Regions from separate parts of the Klebsiella oxytoca genome, predicted to be linked through region 3. Evidence: predicted binding sites of a transcription regulator. Region 3 holds the regulator's gene; each other region holds the start of a gene.

Region 1 (6,679 bases), 970 kb from region 3:
GAGCTGCTTGCTGATCGGGTAGCCGGGCCGCTGACGCCAGAACAGCAGGAGATCGTTGAAATTCTGGACAACAGCAGCCGCAACCTGCAAAAGCTGATTGAGCAGCTGCTGGACTATAACCGCAAACAGGCCGATGGCCCGATTGCGCGCGAGACGGTCAACCTGGTCGAACTGGTGGAAAACGTGGTTTCCGCCCATAGCCTGCCGGCAAGAGCTAAACTGATGCATACTGAACTACTGCTCAGCGAGCGTTTTTGCGAGGCGGAGCCCGCGCTGTTGGTGAGCGTGCTGGATAATCTCTACTCCAATGCGGTGCACTATGGTGCTGAATCCGGTAACATTCGAATCCATAGCTATCGGCACGGCGAGCAGGTGCGCATTGAGGTCTCTAACGATGGTGAGCCGATCCCGCCCGCAGAGAGAAATATGATTTTTGAGCCTTTTTATCAGGGAAGCCACCAGCGTAAAGGGGCGGTTAAAGGTAGCGGTCTGGGACTAAGCATTGCCCGCGACTGTGTACGGCAAATGCAGGGCGAGCTGAGTCTGATTGATGATAAATCAGGGCTTATCTGTTTTCGTATCACGCTTCCCGTCGCCGAGTCCGGGAAAAAATAACGTATAACTATCGGGTGAATATGTCCCACTTCTTCGCATTTGTCCGTCCCCTGAAGGGATGGCTGCTGTCAGGCATTTTATGCCTGGCGCTGGCGGGATGTTCCGCCTCCACATCACCACACGCCGCGGATGGCAAAACGCTCTCCGCGCTACCGCAGCATCAGGTCGCCGATTTTCTTTCGGTCGAGTGCGCCGATATCTGGAATCTGCAAAGCGAGGCCAGCGATAAAAATCCGCTTTACTGGCTGCGGGGAATTGACTGCGCGGATCGTCTGGCTCCGGTACAGGCGCGTGCGGAGGCTCGCCAGCACAATGCCGACAGCTGGCAGGACGCCTTTAAGCGCGGCATTTTACTGGCTGATGCCAAAATCACGCCCAACGAGCGTCGGGAGCTGGTAGCCAGTCTCGATACCTTTAGTGCGCAAATCGCCGTACAGGTGCGTCCGCTCTATCAGCTCTGGCGCGATGCCCAGAGCCGGCAGCTGCAGCTGATTGACGAGCGTTCCCGCTACGCCAGACTGCAGCAGTCCAGCGACGCGGAGCTGGAGACGTTGCGCCAGCAGGAAATCGAGTTACGCAGCCAGCTGGAACTGACGACCCGCAAGCTGGAGAATCTTACCGACATCGAACGCCAGCTCTCCAGCCGTAAACCCGGCGGGAATTTCAGCTCCGATGCCGGGCACGGCAGCGATAAAGTCCCGGAGGTGGTTCATGACGATCCGTAAACCCGCCCGCCTGCTTCTGGTGGATGACGATCCGGGGCTGCTGAAGCTGCTGGGCATGCGCCTTGTCAGCGAAGGATACAGCGTGCTGACCGCAGAGAGCGGGCCGGAAGCGCTGCGCACGCTGGGCCGTGACAAAGTGGATCTGGTGGTCAGCGATCTGCGGATGGACGAGATGGATGGCCTGCAGCTGTTCAGTGAAATCCAGAAGGTGCAGCCGGGAATGCCGGTGATTATCCTGACCGCACATGGCTCCATTCCGGATGCCGTCGCGGCAACGCAGCAGGGCGTGTTTAGTTTTCTGACCAAGCCGGTAGATAAAGACGCCCTGTATAAGGCGATTGATGACGCTCTGGAGCAGAGCGCGCCGACAACCGATGAGAGCTGGCGGCGGGCGATTGTCACCCGCAGTCCGCTGATGGAGCGCCTGCTGGAGCAGGCCGGAATGGTGGCGCAATCGGACGTCAGCGTGCTGATTAACGGCCAGAGCGGGACCGGGAAAGAGATTGTCGCTCAGGCTATCCATAATGCCAGCCCGCGTCGCGATAAACCATTTATCGCCATTAACTGCGGCGCGCTCCCCGAACAGCTGCTGGAATCGGAGCTGTTTGGTCACGCGCGTGGCGCTTTTACCGGTGCGGTCAGCAACCGTGAAGGACTTTTTCAGGCCGCTGAAGGCGGGACGTTGTTTCTCGATGAAATCGGCGATATGCCGGTGGCGTTACAGGTAAAACTGCTGCGCGTTCTTCAGGAGCGTAAAGTTCGCCCGCTGGGCAGCAACCGCGATATCGACATTGATGTACGGATTATTTCTGCCACCCATCGCGACCTGCCGAAGGCCATGGCGCGCGGCGAGTTTCGCGAAGATCTGTTTTACCGTCTGAATGTGGTAGGTCTGAAAATCCCGCCGCTGGGCGAGCGTACGGAAGATATCCCGCTGTTGGCTAACCACCTGCTGCGCCAGTCTGCCGATCGCCACAAACCCTTTGTCCGCGCTTTCTCAACGGATGCGATGAAGCGTCTGATGGCCGCCAAATGGCCGGGTAACGTGCGCCAGCTGGTGAACGTTATCGAGCAGTGCGTGGCGCTGACTTCATCGCCGGTGATTAGCGACGCGCTGGTGGAGCAGGCGCTGGAAGGCGAAAACACCGCCCTGCCGACGTTTGTCGAGGCGAGGAATCAGTTTGAGCTAAATTACCTGCGCAAGCTGCTGCAGATTACTAAGGGCAACGTGACGCATGCGGCGCGGATGGCGGGGCGCAATCGCACCGAATTTTATAAGCTGTTGTCGCGCCACGAGCTGGATGCAGCCGACTTTAAAGAGTAGCTCGGCATCATCACGCAAGTTATGATACGGTTAGCAACCGGTTACGCGACTAAGACAGGAACACCATGAAAAAGATTGATGCAATTATTAAACCTTTCAAACTGGATGACGTGCGTGAAGCGCTGGCCGAAGTCGGCATCACCGGGATGACGGTAACGGAAGTGAAAGGCTTTGGCCGTCAGAAGGGGCATACCGAGCTGTATCGCGGCGCGGAGTACATGGTGGATTTTCTGCCGAAAGTGAAAATCGAAATTGTCGTTACCGATGATATCGTCGACACCTGCGTGGATACTATTATCCGTACGGCGCAGACCGGCAAAATCGGCGACGGGAAAATTTTTGTTTTCGATGTCGCGCGCGTGATCCGTATCCGTACCGGCGAAGAAGATGACGCGGCGATTTAAGCTGCAAATGGATGGCGGCCCGGCAACTTTCGGGCCGCCTGCATCCGTCTCTTCGGTTACAGCACCTTATGCGGGCCGAAGCACTCGTAATGAATGTTCTCGCTGTTCACTCCCAGCTCTACCAGCTGCTTCGCGGCAAACTGCATAAACGCCACCGGGCCACACAGATAGAACTGCATCTGCGGGTCGCGAATCTGGTCGGCCAGGGCCGATAAATCCAGCAAACCTTCGCTGTTAAACGCGCCGGATTCACGGTCCGCTTCGCTCGGGCTGCGGTACCAGACGTGAGAAGTAAATTTCGGCAGGGCTTCACCCAGCGCCTTAACTTCATCTGCGAAGGCGTGTACGTCGCCGTTTTCTGCCGCATGGAACCAGTTTACCTGCGCCGGATGCTGCGCTTTTGCCAGTACATCCAGCATCGCCAGCATCGGCGTCTGGCCGACGCCGCCGGAAAGCAGCGTGACCGGCGTTTGTGGTTCGACGTTGAGGAAGAAATCGCCTGCCGGTGCGGCCAGATAAATAACGTCGCCTTCTTTCGCTGAATGATGCAGCCAGTTTGAGACCTGACCGCCGTTTTCACGCTTAACCGCGATACGATAGCCTTTGCCATCGGGCTTACGGGTCAGAGAGTACTGGCGAATTTCCTGATGCGGAAAACCTTCCGGCTTCAGCCAGACGGCGAGATATTGACCCGGGTGATAGTCAGCTACCGCGCCGCCGTCTACCGGTTCAAACTCGAAGCTGGTAATGAGCGCACTGCGCGGCGTTTTCCTGACGATGCGGAACGCACGGGTACCTTCCCAGCCGCCGGTTTTGCTGGCGCTTTCGCTGTAGATTTGCGCTTCACGTTTAATAAAGACGTCAGCCAGCACGCCATAGGCCTTTCCCCAGGCATCCAGCACTTCCTGGCCCGGACTGAACAACTCGTCCAGAGTCGCCAACAGGTGGGTACCGACAATGTTGTACTGTTCCGGCTGGATCTGGAAGCTGGTGTGTTTCTGGGCGATTTTTTCAACTGCCGGCAGCAGGGTAGGCAGGTTCTCCAGGTTACTGGCGTAGGCGGCAATAGCGTTGAACAGCGCCTCCCGCTGATCGCCATTGCGCTGGTTGCTCATATTAAAGATTTCTTTGAGTTCCGGATTATGAGCAAACATGCGGTCGTAAAAATGGGCGGTCAGTTTCGGGCCCGTTTCAACCAGCAGGGGAATGGTGGCTTTCACCGTAGTGATGGTTTGCGCGTCGAGCATGGCGGCTTCCTTGTATGTTATCTTAATGATGTATTTTAAATGCATCTTATAAAAATAACCCTGCTTTGTAAATGGTTCTTTAATACTTCGCTTGTGGTGGTTACAAGATGAATTTTTTGCATCACAAACCTGAAAAGAAATCCGCTGGTAATCGAAGGTGCTTTATTGCTCAAAGCCTTGTGTAATGCGGAGCCAATCGTTTGCGTAATTTCCTTTGTCAAGACCTGTTATCACAGAATGATTCAGTTATACTGTGGGCCGTTGTCCAAATGGACCGCCTTTTAAGGCCGAAATTCTATTGTTAGCTGAGTCAGGAGATGCGGATGTTAAAGCGTGAAATGAACATTGCCGATTATGATGCCGAACTATGGCAGGCTATGGAGCAAGAAAAAGTACGTCAGGAAGAGCACATCGAACTGATCGCCTCCGAAAACTACACCAGCCCGCGCGTAATGCAGGCGCAGGGCTCTCAGCTGACCAACAAATATGCTGAAGGATATCCGGGCAAGCGTTACTACGGCGGCTGTGAATACGTCGATATCGTAGAGCAGCTGGCTATTGATCGCGCGAAAGAGCTGTTTGGCGCTGACTACGCGAACGTGCAGCCGCACTCCGGCTCCCAGGCTAACTTCGCGGTCTATACCGCTCTGCTGCAACCGGGCGATACCGTACTGGGTATGAACCTGGCGCAGGGCGGCCACCTGACTCACGGCTCTCCGGTTAACTTCTCAGGCAAACTGTACAACATCATTCCTTACGGTATTGATGAGTCCGGTAAAATTGACTACGAAGACATGGCGAAGCAGGCTCAGGAACATAAACCGAAAATGATCATCGGTGGTTTCTCTGCCTACTCCGGTATTGTTGACTGGGCAAAAATGCGTGAAATCGCTGACAGCATTGGCGCATACCTGTTCGTCGACATGGCCCACGTTGCTGGCCTGATTGCCGCTGGCGTGTACCCGAACCCGGTTCCGCATGCTCACGTTGTGACTACCACTACCCATAAGACCCTGGCGGGCCCGCGCGGCGGCCTGATCCTGGCGAAAGGCGGTAGCGAAGAGCTGTACAAGAAACTGAACTCTGCCGTATTCCCGAGCGCGCAGGGCGGCCCGCTGATGCACGTTATCGCGGCAAAAGCGGTGGCGCTGAAAGAAGCGATGGAGCCAGAGTTCAAGGTTTACCAGCAGCAGGTTGCGAAAAACGCCAAAGCGATGGTCGAAGTGTTCCTGAACCGCGGTTATAAAGTGGTTTCCGGCGGCACTGAGAACCACCTGTTCCTGCTGGATCTGGTGGATAAAAACCTGACCGGTAAAGAAGCGGACGCCGCTCTGGGCCGTGCCAACATCACCGTCAACAAAAACAGCGTACCGAACGATCCGAAGAGCCCGTTTGTGACTTCCGGTATCCGTATCGGTTCTCCGGCAGTAACCCGCCGCGGCTTTAAAGAAGCGGAAGTGAAAGAGCTGGCCGGCTGGATGTGCGACGTGCTGGACAACATCAATGACGAAGCGGTCATTGAGCGCGTGAAGGGTAAAGTGCTGGATATCTGCGCGCGCTTCCCGGTTTACGCGTAATATTGCCTCACTAAGATAAAAAAGGCCGCGATTGCGGCCTTTTTTTGTCTCTGCGGATTACCGACGGTCTAGCGAGATGGCGCCCGGTCCGGTTATCGCCAGCAGCAGGAAGGCGCCGGCGATGCTGACGTTTTTCCAGAAGTTAATCATATTCGGCAATACCGCATCGCCGGTCATATCCCAGTAGTGATGGCCAATCACCGCCGTACCCAGGGTATAGAAAATAAAGATCACCGCCAGCGGGCGGGTAAAAAAGCCCAGCACAATCAGTATCGCCGCAGGAACTTCCATAATGACGGCAATAACGGCCGCCAGCGTTGGCATTGGCGCACCGGAGGAGGCCATATACTGCACCGTACCGCTAAAGCCGAGCAGTTTGGGATAGCCAAAAAGTATAAACAGCACCACGACTGCGATACGTGCAATCAATAGCAGCAGGGCGCGGGAGGAACCAAAATCAAAATAGCGTAGTGTGTTCATGATCAGCTCGTTATGAGAGACGTGTGATTTAAACGTAATACACAATTTTGCTTCCCGCCACGTTAGTTCTAGCATCATCCTCCGGCCCGCTGAGTAGCAGGATTACCGCGTTTTTAAGGGTATTGCTTCATTGCACAGCGCCTCGGCGCTCACCAGTTGACCACTCTGGATAAGCTTACGTAGCGTGCGGATCTCGCGGCCGTGATTGAGGGCAACCGCACCGGTTAACGCGCCATCGCGCAGCTGAAACCAGATCGCTTTGCGATCGGCTGGCGTTCCCCGACACCACCACTTTTCACCGTGCATA
Region 2 (6,679 bases), 770 kb from region 3:
CTATTACGATATTGAGTTCGAAAAACGCGGCGGCACCCGGCACTGGATCGGCTGGGGCGACGCCTGGCCGGGAATGATAAAAGATAAAACTTACACTCATGCGCACAAACCGCTCTCCGAACAGCACGAAGCGGTCGGCCATGCCGTACGTTCGGTCTACCTGATGACCGGCCTGGCGCATATCGCCCGCATAACGCGTGACGAAGAGAAACGACAGACCTGCCTGCGAGTCTGGAACAACATGGTACAGCGGCGGATGTATATCACCGGAGGAATCGGCTCGCAGGGGATCGGCGAAGCTTTTACCAGCGACTACGATTTACCCAACGATACTGCCTACGGCGAGAGCTGCGCATCAATTGGCCTGATGATGTTCGCCCGTCGGATGCTGGAAATGAAAGGCGATGCGCACTATGCCGACGTGATGGAACGCGCTTTTTACAATACGGTACTCGGCGGGATGGCGCTGGACGGTAAACACTTTTTTTATGTTAACCCGCTGGAAACTTACCCGAAAAGCATCCCGCATAATCATATTTATGACCATATCAAACCGGTTCGCCAGCGCTGGTTTGGCTGCGCCTGCTGTCCGCCGAACATCGCACGCACGCTGGTGGCAATCGGTCACTACCTGTTTACGCCACGCCGTGACGCGCTGTTTATCAATTTCTACGCCAGGAGCGAAGCGCAGTTCACCATTAACGACCAGCGGCTGATGCTAAAAATCAGCGGTAACTATCCGTGGGATGACGAGGTTAACATCACATTCAGCCACCCGCAGGCCGTTCAGCATACGCTGGCGCTGCGTCTGCCGGAGTGGTGCGAAGCCCCGCTGGTGCTCGTCAACGGGGATGCCGCACAGGGCGAAACGCTGAAAGGCTATCTGCATATTACACGCCAGTGGCGACAGGGAGACGTTATTACGCTGCGTCTGCCGATGACTATTCGCCGCGTCTACGCTAACCCGCTGGTGCGCCACAATGCGGGTAAAGTCGCCATTCAGCGCGGACCGCTGGTTTACTGCCTGGAAGAGGCGGATAACGGTGCCGAACTGCACAATCTGTCGCTGCCGAAAGAGAGCGTACTGCATGCAACCCGGGGCACAGGCTTACTAAAGGACAAAATAGTGCTGCAGGCGGAGGGACTTCGCCTGCTGACCGCGCAGGAGGATAAACCGCTGTACAGCTTCGACCAGCGCCAGACGGAGGTGGAGAAACAGACCTTAACCTTCATTCCATGGTTCAGCTGGGCCAACCGTGGCGAAGGCGAAATGCGGATTTGGCTCAACGAGGCCTGACCTCTATAAACAAAAAGCCCGCGGCCATCAGACCGCGGGCTTTTAACAAATCAAAGGATTACCCTTCGTTGTGCATCTCTAAATTTTCGACTTCGTTCTGCAGCTGAACCGCTTTCGCATCGTCGTTACGCAGGGAGTCGAGATAATCCAGATACTGCTGATCGACATCTTTAGTCACGTAGATACCGTTGAACACCGAGCACTCAAACTGCTGAATATCCGGATTCTCAGCGCGAACCGCGTCAATCAGATCGTCCAGATCCTGGAAAATCAAGCCATCTGCACCGATGATCTGGCGAATCTCATCGACTTCACGCCCGTGAGCAATCAGCTCGTTGGCGGTCGGCATATCGATGCCATACACGTTCGGGAAGCGAATTTCCGGCGCAGCGGAAGCCAGATACACTTTCTTCGCTCCGGCTTCGCGCGCCATTTCGATAATCTGCTCAGAAGTAGTGCCGCGGACGATGGAGTCGTCCACCAGCAGCACGTTCTTATCGCGGAATTCGGCGCGGTTGGCGTTCAGCTTACGGCGCACGGACTTACGGCGCAGCTGCTGGCCCGGCATGATAAAGGTGCGGCCAACGTAGCGGTTTTTAACAAAACCCTGGCGATACGGCTTGTCGAGGATACGGGCAATTTCCAGCGCGATATCGCAGGAGGTTTCCGGAATAGGAATAACCACGTCGATATCCAGATCTTCCCACTCGCGGGCAATCTTCTCGCCAAGCTTCGTGCCCATATTGACGCGGGCGCTGTAAACGGAAATTTTGTCGATGAAGGAGTCCGGACGCGCAAAGTAGACGTACTCGAACAGGCACGGGTTGCTGACCGGGTTCTCTGCGCACTGGCGAGTAAACAGCTGGCCTTTTTCGGTGATATACACCGCTTCGCCAGGCGCTACGTCGCGCAGAAATTCAAAGCCCAGCGTATCCAGCGCCACGCTTTCCGAGGCGACCATATACTCGGTGCGGCCATCGCCGATATCGCGCTTGCCCAGCACCAGCGGGCGGATGCCGTTCGGGTCGCGGAAGGCGACCATACCGTGGCCGATAATCATCGCCACGCAGGCGTAAGCGCCGCGAATCTGACGGTTAGTGGCGGCAATCGCCGCAAAAATGTTGTCTGCTTCCAGCGGATAATTGCGGAAATTGTCCAGCTCGCTGGCGAAGATATTCAGCAGAATTTCGGAATCAGAGGTGGTGTTGATGTGGCGGCGTTTTTCTTCAAACAGCTTTTTACGCAGCTCGTGAGCGTTAGTCAGGTTACCGTTGTGCGCCAACGTAATGCCGTACGGCGAGTTGACGTAAAAAGGCTGAGCTTCGGAGGCGCTGGAGCTGCCAGCCGTCGGGTAACGAACGTGACCAATACCCATATTGCCCTGCATACGCTGCATATGACGAGCTTCAAATACGTCGCTCACCAGTCCGTTCGCCTTACGCAAACGGAAACAGTTGTTCGCATCAATGGTAATGATGCCTGCGGCATCCTGGCCACGATGCTGAAGCACCGTTAACGCGTCATAAATCGACTGGTTTACCGGCATAACACCGGCGATACCGACAATACCGCACATACGTCTTTTCCTCGTTAAGCTACATCCCAACGCTTATGCTTTGGGCAAGAAACTTGACGAGCTCTGCAGATAGTCAAAGAACCATCTGATAACGAAACTGAACTGCGGGATAAGCTCAGACTTTTGCCAGTCTTCGCTTTTCGCCATGCTGGTAAAGCTATCGAGAAAGAACAGAATCGCTGAGACGATTAGTACCCCACGCAGGGCGCCAAAGCAGATCCCTAACACCCTGTCGGTACCCGACAGGCCGGTTTTTTCCACCAGCTGGCCTATCACAAAGTTAACGATAGCGCCGACGATAAGCGTCGCGATAAACAGTATCGCGATAGCAATCCCATTTCGGACCAGTTCGTCTTCAAAGCCCGTGAACCAGACAGCCAGGTAAGTGTAGTAATGACTGGCAACAAAGAAAGCGCATCCCCAGGTTACCAGTGATAAAGCTTCACGAACAAAGCCGCGGATCAGGCTGACCAAAGAGGAAAAACCAATCACCGCAATTATGGCGTAATCAATCCAGACCATATACGTCCCACGATTTTACGCCCTGTCGTCCGGTTCGGGGCGCATTCTAACAGAAAAAGAAAACGTTTGCGTAGGGATTTCCGTGCCCTACATAAATAAAAATGGCGCTGAAAAAACATTCAACGCCATACTGCCTTTCGCCTCTTCAGGGCGCGTCAGACAGGGGTTTCAGCACTCTTCCGTTTTAAAAAAGAGAGCGTTAGTTTGGGCTATAGCCCATGACCACACCGCTGAGTCCCGAAAGCTGCTTCAGTTCACCAAGCTGGCCTTTCAGCTTATCTTTCGAGGTATCTGGCCCCACGAGGATACGGGTGATTTTACCCTGCACCGGCGTTGAAGGCGACGTGTAAACCTTAAAGCCGGAAGCGCGCAGTTTACTCACAATCTCGTTGACCTTATCGGCGTTCTTGAGCGCCCCCAGCTGTACAACGTAGGCCTTACCGGTCGGCGCCGGAATTTCGGCCTGCTGCTGTGGTTTAGGCGGCGGCGTCTGCGCCGCGACCTGCTGCTGCGGCTGTGGCTGCGCTTTCTCAACCGGCTTCGGCTTAGGTTTCGGCTGTGGCTTAGGCGTCACAACCGGCTCCTGGGCCACTGCAAAACTATTGTTGTTCACCGGTATCCGCGACGGATCCAGCGATGGCGCGGCGGCATCGCCGGCTCTTACCTCTTCAGCCGCCCCTTCCGGAGGCTGAGAAGGCAACGCCTGAGTCGCTGCTGGTAGCATATCCGGCTCATCGCGGTCCCCCGGCTTTGGCACCAGAGGGATCGCAGCGAACTCATCCTGATAATGTTTTTTCTGCCCATCCAGCAGCCCTGGCAGGATAATCACCCCCAGCGCCACCAGTACAATTGTCCCGACTAAACGGTTCTGAAACTTACTCGCCACCGATTCTCCCCGCGTCTATCTCTTCCATTACATGCGCTACCGTGTGGAATGAACCACAGACCAGCACCGTATCTTCAGGCCTGGCATCCGCCATTGCGGCATGCCACGCCTGCGCAACGCTGATATAAGCTTTGCCTGCGCGTAAATGTTCCAGCAGCTGCTCCGCCGTAGCGCCGCGCGGCCCTTCCAGCGGTGCGCAGTACCACGCGTCAACTTCCGCCTGCAAATTTGCCAGCGTACCTGCGATATCCTTATCATGCAGCATACCAACAACCGCCAGCACGCGCCCCGTTTTCGATAAGGTTTTGAGACGGCCGGCGAGATATGCCGCCGCGTGCGGGTTATGGGCAACGTCAAGGATCAGCCGCGGATGGTGGCTGATTATCTGGAAACGTCCCGGCAGCATCGCATTCTGAATGCCGTCGCGAATCGCCTGCTCACTCACCTTAAGCCCGCTGGCGCGTATAGCGGCGAGCGCGGTTGCCGCGTTCGGCATCGGCACCTGCGGCAGCGGCAGGTCGTTCAACGCGCCGAGCCTATCGTGGAAGGACCAGCTTTGTTCCCCGGCGTCATACCGCCAGTCAACGTTGCGGCGCAGGAGCTGCGCGCCTTTTTCGCTCGCCACCTCGGCAATGGTCTGCGGCATATCGGGCTCACCGACGATAGCCGGTTTACCGGCGCGGAAAATACCCGCTTTTTCCCGGCCGATGCTTTCGCGATCGGGCCCCAGCCAGTCCGTATGATCGAGCGCGATACTGGTCACTACCGCCGTATCAGCATCGACGATATTGGTCGCATCAAGCCGGCCGCCAAGGCCCACCTCAAGAATCACCACATCCAGCTGCGCCTGCTGAAACAGCCACAGCGCGGATAACGTACCAAACTCAAAATAGCTCAGGGAAATCTCGCCGCGCGCGGCCTCAATTTCGGCAAAAGAGGTCGTATGCGCCAGCTCCGACAGCTCTTCCCCCTGTATGCGCACCCGCTCGGTGTAGCGCACCAGATGCGGTGAGCTGTACACACCAACTTTAAAACCCGCCGCCATCAGTACCGATTCCAGGGTACAGCAGGTGGTGCCTTTACCGTTGGTTCCCGCCACCGTAAACACAAACGGCGCCGGTTTTAACACCGCCATCCGCTTCGCTACCTCGCTGACGCGCGCCAGCCCGAGATCGATAGTTTTGCTGTGCAGATGCTCCAGATAAGAAAGCCACGTAGCCAGGGGCGACGTGGCCTGAGGAATAGGTTGTTTTTCCATGATGTCCGGCAAGCGTTAAGATAACTATGCGTATAAAAAAGGGCAGCGCCGTCAGGCCTGCCCTCTCCATTATCAGGCCTCTGGTTCCTGATCCGGCACCGGTGGCACCACCTCGCCTTCGTGAACGGGTTCCGGATTTGGCGCCGGAAGGTTCATTAGCTTCGCCAGTATACTGGCCAGCTTCAGACGCATTTCCGGGCGGCGAACGATCATATCGATCGCCCCTTTCTCAATCAGGAACTCACTGCGCTGGAATCCCGGCGGCAGCTTCTCACGAACGGTCTGTTCGATAACGCGAGGACCGGCAAAACCGATCAGCGCTTTCGGCTCCGCGATGTTCAAATCGCCCAGCATCGCAAAGCTCGCCGATACGCCGCCCATGGTTGGGTCGGTCAGCACGGAGATATATGGCAGCCCGCGCTCCTGCATTTTCGCCAGCGCAGCAGAGGTTTTCGCCATCTGCATCAGCGACATCAGCGCTTCCTGCATACGCGCGCCGCCGGATGCAGAGAAGCAAATCAGCGGGCAGTTGTCTTCCAGTGCCTGTTCAACCGCACGAACAAAGCGCGCGCCGACCACGGAACCCATTGAACCACCCATAAAGGAGAATTCGAAAGCAGCGGCAACAACCGGCATCTCATGCAGGGTGCCTTTCATCACCACCAGCGCGTCTTTTTCGCCAGTCTCTTTCTGGGCTGATGCCAGACGGTCTTTATACTTTTTCGAATCGCGGAACTTCAGCACATCTTTCGGCTCGAGCTCGCTTCCCAGTTCCACAAGGGAACCTTCGTCCAGCAGGCTATGCAGGCGGTTGCGCGCCGTCATACGCATGTGGTGATCGCACTTAGGGCAAACCTCCAGGTTGCGCTCCAGCTCTGCGCGGTACAATACCTGACCGCAGCTGTCGCACTTGGTCCATACACCTTCAGGGATACTTGCCTTACGGGTGGGGGTTATATTGCTTTTAATTCGTTCAATCCAGCTCATTGATAACCTTTCTACCTGAACCTGGTCGATGCCAGTTTTGTCGCAAGGGGCGCATAATGCCATTTTTGCCCCTCACAGACCATGAATGTTGCACATTAAATCATAACATCCCGTAACATGGGATAAAAAAGTGGTCGAACCGCTCACACTTCA
Region 3 (6,679 bases):
CGCTAAATCCTTCGGCAGCTTTGCTGATTTCAAAGCCAAATTTACCGATGCGGCAGCAAAAAACTTCGGCGCTGGCTGGACCTGGCTGGTGAAAAATGCCGATGGCAGCCTGGCGATTGTCTCCACCAGCAACGCGGGCACGCCGCTGACCAGCGACGCTACTCCGCTGCTGACCGTGGATGTCTGGGAGCATGCCTACTACATCGACTACCGCAACGCTCGTCCAAACTATCTGGAGCACTTCTGGGCGCTGGTAAACTGGAAGTTTGTGGCGGCTAATCTGGCAGCATAAAAGCGAACCGCAGAGGCATTGCTGCTTCTGCGGTTATTTTTCTCACCTTAGAATATTATTGATTGGCGAACGCCTCTTTCGGCTGCGACCGGCCGCTGAACAACACCAGCAGCAGCGCCACGCCGGCAATTATCGCCCCCATCACCGGCACAAACGCATATCCCAGTCCTCCGGAAATTACCGCTCCTCCCGCTGCCGCGCCCAGCGCGTTCCCAAGATTGAAAGCGCCGATATTCACCGAAGATGAGAGCCCCGGCGCTTCATGAGCGACGCGCATCACGCGCATCTGCAAAGGCGGAACTACCGCAAAGGTCGCCGCGCCCCACACAACCATGCTGATGGCCGCGCCCGCCTGTGACTGAGCTAACAGCGGTATCGCCAGCATGATAACCATCAAAAGCAGAAGAAAGCCCTTCAGCGTGCCGGAAACGGAACGGTCGGCAAACTTGCCGCCAAGGTAGTTACCCAGCGAGAAGCCTACGCCAATCAGCACCAGCATCGCGGTAACAAACAGCGGCGAGGCATGAGTGATTGTATGCAGTACGGGGGAAATGTAGGTATACAGCGTGAACATCGCCCCTGCCCCCAGCACGGTCGTCAGCAGCGCCGACAGTACCTGCGGGCGCATCAGCACCGACAGCTCCTGTTTCACGTTCGGGCGCTCGCCGGCGCTGCCCTTCGGTAAAGAGAACCAAAGGCCGATCATTGCCACTACGCCCAGCCCCGCGGTTGCGAGAAACGACATGCGCCAGCCGATAGTTTCGCCAAGCCAGGTCGCTGCGGGAACGCCGCCGATATTAGCAATGGTCAGCCCCATAAACATCGTTGCCACGGCGCTGGCCTGCTTATGTTTTGGCACCACGCTTGCCGCAACCACCGATCCTAAGCCGAAGAATGCGCCGTGATTAAGGCTGGTAATGATACGCGACAGCAGTAGCGTGGTGTAATCAGGTGCGATTGAAGAGAGCACATTGCCGAGAGTAAAAATCGCCATCAAAAAGATCAGCGCATTTCTGCGGGCGCGGTGGGAGAGCAGCAGAGTCATCAGCGGCGCGCCAACCATGACACCGATTGCATAGGCGCTGATCAGCATTCCCGCGGCCGGAATTGAAACATCCACGCCTTTTGCGATAACCGGTAATAACCCCATCGGGGAGAACTCGGTCGTACCGATGCCAAAAGCACCGACCGCCAGCGCGAGCAGGGGAAAATTGATTTTCATGCAAGAACTCCATCAGGCCGCCTTTCGCGACGGCATCTCATCAGAAGTCAAAAGCATGACATCAATCACAGAAAAACAAAAGTAAACGAAATGGCAAAAGATTTTTGCGAAATTGATAATAATGCGCAATGAAAAAGGGAGAGCGACCTCTCCCTTATTGTGAAATTAGTGCAGTACGGCGACCAAACCTGAAGCGACAATCAAACCCAGAACAATAATCGTTGTTGTCAGCGAAAACTTTAAATCTGTATCCATCAATTTTTCCCCCTGATTATCCCCACATGAAAAGTGAGCTTGCTCATTTTTACACAGATTAGCGTAAAAATCTTCCTGGATTTAGGGTGATGCACATTTTTGCTCTTCCCCTTTGCCCCAAGATCGGACAAAATCCCACGCTAATTTGAAAGCGTATCGGCCATTGACCCCTTCCTGTCGTTCTGTGTCGTTTTCCCGACGTGATGCCATGAATAATTTTGGCGTCAGGGTGTGTACAGGCAAACGTTTACGTACCGATAAACAGACGTTCAGGTCAAGGTCTGGAGTGAGAAGTAATGGCAACTATTAAAGATGTAGCGAAACGCGCAAACGTTTCCACTACAACAGTGTCACATGTGATTAACAAAACCCGATTCGTTGCGGAAGAGACGCGCAATGCGGTATGGGCGGCAATCAAAGAGCTGCATTACTCCCCCAGCGCCGTCGCCCGCAGCCTGAAGGTGAATCACACCAAATCTATTGGCCTGCTGGCGACCAGCAGCGAAGCGGCCTATTTTGCTGAAATAATTGAATCCGTTGAGAAAAGCTGCTTTCAGAAGGGTTATACCCTGATTCTTGGCAATGCCTGGAACGATCCGGAGAAACAGCGCGCTTACCTTTCAATGATGGCGCAAAAACGCGTAGATGGCCTGCTGGTGATGTGTTCCGAGTACCCGGAATCGGTGTTAAGCATGCTGGAAGAGTATCGCCACATTCCGATGGTCGTCATGGACTGGGGCGAAGCGAAAGCCGACTTTACCGATGCGGTGATTGATAACGCCTTTGAAGGCGGCTATATCGCCGGTCGCTACCTTGTTGAGCGCGGACATCGCGAGATCGGCGCCATTCCTGGACCTCTGGAACGTAATACCGGCGCAGGTCGACTGGCCGGCTTTATGAAAGCGATGGAAGAAGCGCAGATTAAGATCCCGGAGCACTGGATTGTACAGGGTGATTTTGAACCGGAATCCGGCTACCGCGCCATGCAGCAAATTCTCAGCCAGCATCATCGCCCTACGGCAATTTTCTGCGGCGGGGATATCATGGCGATGGGCGCAATCTGCGCGGCGGATGAAATGGGTCTGCGCGTACCGCAGGATATTTCGCTGATCGGGTATGATAACGTGCGCAACGCCCGCTACTTCAGCCCGGCGCTGACCACTATCCATCAGCCTAAAGACTCTCTGGGCGAAGCGGCCTTCAATATGCTGCTGGACAGAATCGTCAATAAGCGTGAAGTTTCTCAGTCGATTGAGGTTCATCCGCGTCTGGTCGAGCGCCGTTCTGTGGCCGATGGTCCGTTTGTTGATTACCGCCGTTAGTCCTTCCCGCGGCGCCGGTTATTCCGGCGCCCGCAGCCACTCCCGATTTAACGTTTCGCTATCACCAAGATAATCCAGCAACCATAATAGAGCCGGAGAGGCATCGCTTTGCTGCCACGTCAGGCAGCACGCGGCATCCGGGAAAGGATTTTCCAGTTCCAGAGCCGTCCATTCGCCGCTATCAAGCCACGGACGCGCTAAATGCCCGGGCACCATTCCGATGCACAGTCCGGCGGAGAGGCAGGTCTCGGAGGCATCCCAGTCCGGCACAACCACCCTCTTCTGGTTATCCAACAGCCAGGTGGTTCGCTTCGGCAGCGAGCGTGAAGTATCCTCTCTCACCAACGACGGCCAGTTGCGCAACAGATCATCGCTCAGTGGCCCGGCCATTTTTGCCAGAGGATGGTGGCTCGCGACAACGCAGTCCCAGCTCAGCATCCCCATATCGCGAAAGGCATAGCGTCCACCGACCGGAATTGAGCGCGTCGCGCCGATGGCTAACTCCACGCGCCCGTCGGCCAACGCATCCCAGACGCCGTTAAACACCTCCTGAAAAACGATCAGTTCTACGTCATCAAAATGACGATAGAAATCAACGATCATCTGGCGCATACGCGTGGGCTTGACGATGTTATCCACCGCGATAGAGAGCTGCCCGCGCCAGCCGTTAGCTATCTGCTGGCACTGCTGGCGGGTGATCTGCATTTTTTTGATAACAGAGCGCCCCTCTTGTAAAAACCAGACCCCGGCAGGCGTTAATTCCACATCCCGGTGGCGACGTTCAAATAGCGGTACCGCCAGCCACTCCTCCAGCTGGCGTACGGTATAGCTGACCGCCGAGGGGACGCGGTGCAGCTCCTGCGCGGCGGCGCTAAAGCTGCCGTTGCGGGCGACAGCATCGACAACTTCAAGAGAGTATTCAGACCACATTTTCTGCCTGCAAAATTTTTGAATTCACCTGACAAATATTAGCGTTTCACAAGACGTTATGCACTCCCTACACTCTGCGCCATCGTACCTGCATCACTAAAAAGAGAAGATTATGCAACAACCTCGAAAAGGATTTTTAGTCTGGCTGGCCGGATTGAGCGTGCTGGGCTTTCTGGCAACCGATATGTATTTACCGGCATTCGCCGCCATGCAGCAGGATCTGAATACTTCCGCCGCCTCCATCAGCGCCAGCCTGAGCTTATTCCTTGCGGGCTTTGCGCTTGGGCAGCTTTTCTGGGGACCGCTCTCCGATCGTTATGGTCGTAAACCGGTGCTGTTGAGCGGCCTGGCCATATTCGCTATTGGCTGTCTGGGGATGCTATGGGTTCGCGATGCCACGCTGATGCTGGCGCTGCGTTTTATTCAGGCCCTGGGGGTTTGTGCCGCCGCGGTGACCTGGCAGGCGATGGTAACCGATTATTATCCTGCGCAAAAAACCAACCGAATTTTCGCCGCCATTATGCCGCTGGTAGGTTTATCCCCGGCGCTGGCGCCGCTGCTCGGCAGCTGGCTGCTGGTCCACTTCGAATGGCAGGCTATTTTTGCCGTTCTGTTCGCCATTACTCTGCTGCTGATGCTGCCCGCGCTGCGACTGAAACCGGCAAATAAGCCGATTGCTGACGTGCAGCAAAAGCTGACGTTCTTTACGCTGCTGCGTTCGCGCGAATATAGCGGTAACGTCCTGATATACGCCGCCTGCTCCGCCAGCTTTTTTGCATGGCTGACCGGCTCGCCGTTTATTCTGCATGAGATGGGCTATGGTCCTACCGTTATCGGCCTGAGCTACGTGCCGCAAACTATCGCGTTTCTGGTGGGCGGTTATGGTTGCCGCGCGGCGCTGCAAAAATGGCAGGGACAGCAAATTCTTCCCTGGCTACTGGTGATTTTCGCCATCAGCGTAGCCGCCACCTGGCTGGTTGGTCTGCAGGAGAATGCATCGCTCGTTGGCTTAATGATTCCGTTCTGCGCAATGGCAACCGTGAATGGCGGTATTTATCCTATCGTCGTCGCCCAGGCGCTGAAGCCGTTCCCACAGGCAACCGGCCGCGCCGCAGCGTTACAAAATACCTTACAGCTCGGCCTGTGCTTCCTCACCAGTCTGGTGGTTTCCGCGCTGATTGCCACTCCGCTGCAAACCACCACCAGCGCGATGCTTGTCTCCATTGTGCTGGCCGGAATTGGCTACCGCATGCAGTATCGGGCAGGTTCGGTGACAACAGAATCGTCACACGCATAAGGTAAACTACGCATTGGTGTTAAGATCCAGTAATTAGCTTGCTAAGATATTTTTATTGAAAGCCTGTTTTTAGCGGCCTATACTGGATCCCGCATCACATAATTAGAAGGATTAGTTGATTTTAACGGGAGCAGGATGCATCCCGTTTCCCCATGGAAGGCCTTTCGGCAAGGGTTATCTCCCTTCCTCTGTTCTACGTCGGATAGCAGCCTCACGGATTATCCGTGAGATTTCTCACAAAGCCAAAAAAGCGTCTACGCTGTTTTAAGGTTCTGATCACTTGGGCGTGATGGAGAAGCTATGAGTTCATCGTGTATAGAAGAAGTCAGTGTACCGAATGATGACTGGTACCGAATTGCAGCTGAATTATTAAGCCGCGCGGGCATTCAAATTAATGGCCCTGCGCCCTCCGATCTGCGGATCAAAAACCCCCACTTTTTTAAGCGCGTGTTGCAGGAAGGGTCGCTGGGGTTAGGTGAGAGTTATATGGACGGCTGGTGGGATTGCGAACGGCTGGATATATTTTTCCATAAAGTTCTGCGCGCAGGTCTGGAAAATCAACTCCCCCATCATTTCAAAGATACCCTGCGTATCGCCAGCGCTCGCTTATTCAATCTGCAAAGTAAAAAACGCTCCTGGATAGTCGGTAAAGAACACTACGATTTAGGTAACGATCTGTTCAGCCGGATGCTCGACCCTTTTATGCAGTACTCCTGCGCTTACTGGAAAGACGCGCAGAATCTTGAAGAAGCACAGCGGGCAAAATTGGACCTCATCTGCCGCAAACTTCAGCTTGAGCCCGGCATGCGGGTACTGGATATTGGCTGCGGCTGGGGCGGGCTGGCTTACTATATGGCCAAAAATTATCAGGTCAGCGTTGTAGGCGTCACGATTTCAGCTGAGCAGCAGAAAATGGCGCAGCAGCGTTGCGCCGATCTCGACGTCACGATCCTGCTCCAGGACTATCGCGACCTGCACGAGAGCTTCGACCGTATCGTCTCTGTAGGTATGTTTGAACACGTCGGACCGAAAAATTACGCGACTTATTTTGACGTGGTCGATCGTAACCTCAAGGCGGATGGTCGTTTCCTGCTGCATACCATTGGTTCTAATAAAACCGATGTTAGCGTCGACCCGTGGATCAACAAATATATCTTCCCTAACGGCTGTCTGCCGTCGGTGCGTCATATTGCCGAGTCCAGCGAAGCGCATTTTGTTATGGAAGACTGGCATAATTTTGGGGCCGACTACGATACTACGCTTATGGCCTGGTATGAGCGTTTTCTTAATAGCTGGCCGGAAATTGCCGACAACTATTCAGAGCGCTTCAAACGTATGTTTAGCTACTATTTGAATGCCTG

What was found. The regulator PurR, encoded in region 3, represses purine synthesis genes. The targets are predictions, from matches to a motif close to CANGCAAACGTTTGCNTG.
Region 1: the regulator PurR is predicted to act here: its motif matches at 4,505-4,522, upstream of glyA (serine hydroxymethyltransferase).
Region 2: the regulator PurR is predicted to act here: its motif matches at 3,451-3,468, upstream of cvpA (colicin V production protein).

What each region holds. Positions count from the first base shown of each region.
Region 1 covers NZ_CP046115.1:4,022,884-4,029,562, reverse strand. Annotated here, with positions in the region: gene GJ746_RS18720 (sensor histidine kinase) at 1-615, shown strand, start outside; gene qseG (two-component system QseEF-associated lipoprotein QseG) at 636-1,340, shown strand; gene glrR (two-component system response regulator GlrR) at 1,327-2,664, shown strand; gene glnB (nitrogen regulatory protein P-II) at 2,730-3,068, shown strand; gene hmpA (NO-inducible flavohemoprotein) at 3,125-4,315, opposite strand; gene glyA (serine hydroxymethyltransferase) at 4,639-5,892, shown strand; gene GJ746_RS18690 (DoxX family protein) at 5,950-6,372, opposite strand; gene hcaD (phenylpropionate dioxygenase ferredoxin reductase subunit) at 6,475-6,679, opposite strand, start outside.
Region 2 covers NZ_CP046115.1:3,830,049-3,836,727, forward strand. Annotated here, with positions in the region: gene GJ746_RS17770 (glycoside hydrolase family 127 protein) at 1-1,297, shown strand, start outside; gene purF (amidophosphoribosyltransferase) at 1,356-2,873, opposite strand; gene cvpA (colicin V production protein) at 2,907-3,395, opposite strand; gene dedD (cell division protein DedD) at 3,595-4,281, opposite strand; gene folC (bifunctional tetrahydrofolate synthase/dihydrofolate synthase) at 4,271-5,539, opposite strand; gene accD (acetyl-CoA carboxylase, carboxyltransferase subunit beta) at 5,612-6,526, opposite strand.
Region 3 covers NZ_CP046115.1:3,056,261-3,062,939, forward strand. Annotated here, with positions in the region: gene sodB (superoxide dismutase [Fe]) at 1-292, shown strand, start outside; gene GJ746_RS14220 (MFS transporter) at 348-1,514, opposite strand; gene GJ746_RS14225 (YnhF family membrane protein) at 1,680-1,769, opposite strand; gene purR (HTH-type transcriptional repressor PurR) at 2,066-3,091, shown strand; gene punR (DNA-binding transcriptional activator PunR) at 3,110-4,021, opposite strand; gene punC (purine nucleoside transporter PunC) at 4,134-5,318, shown strand; gene cfa (cyclopropane fatty acyl phospholipid synthase) at 5,619-6,679, shown strand, end outside.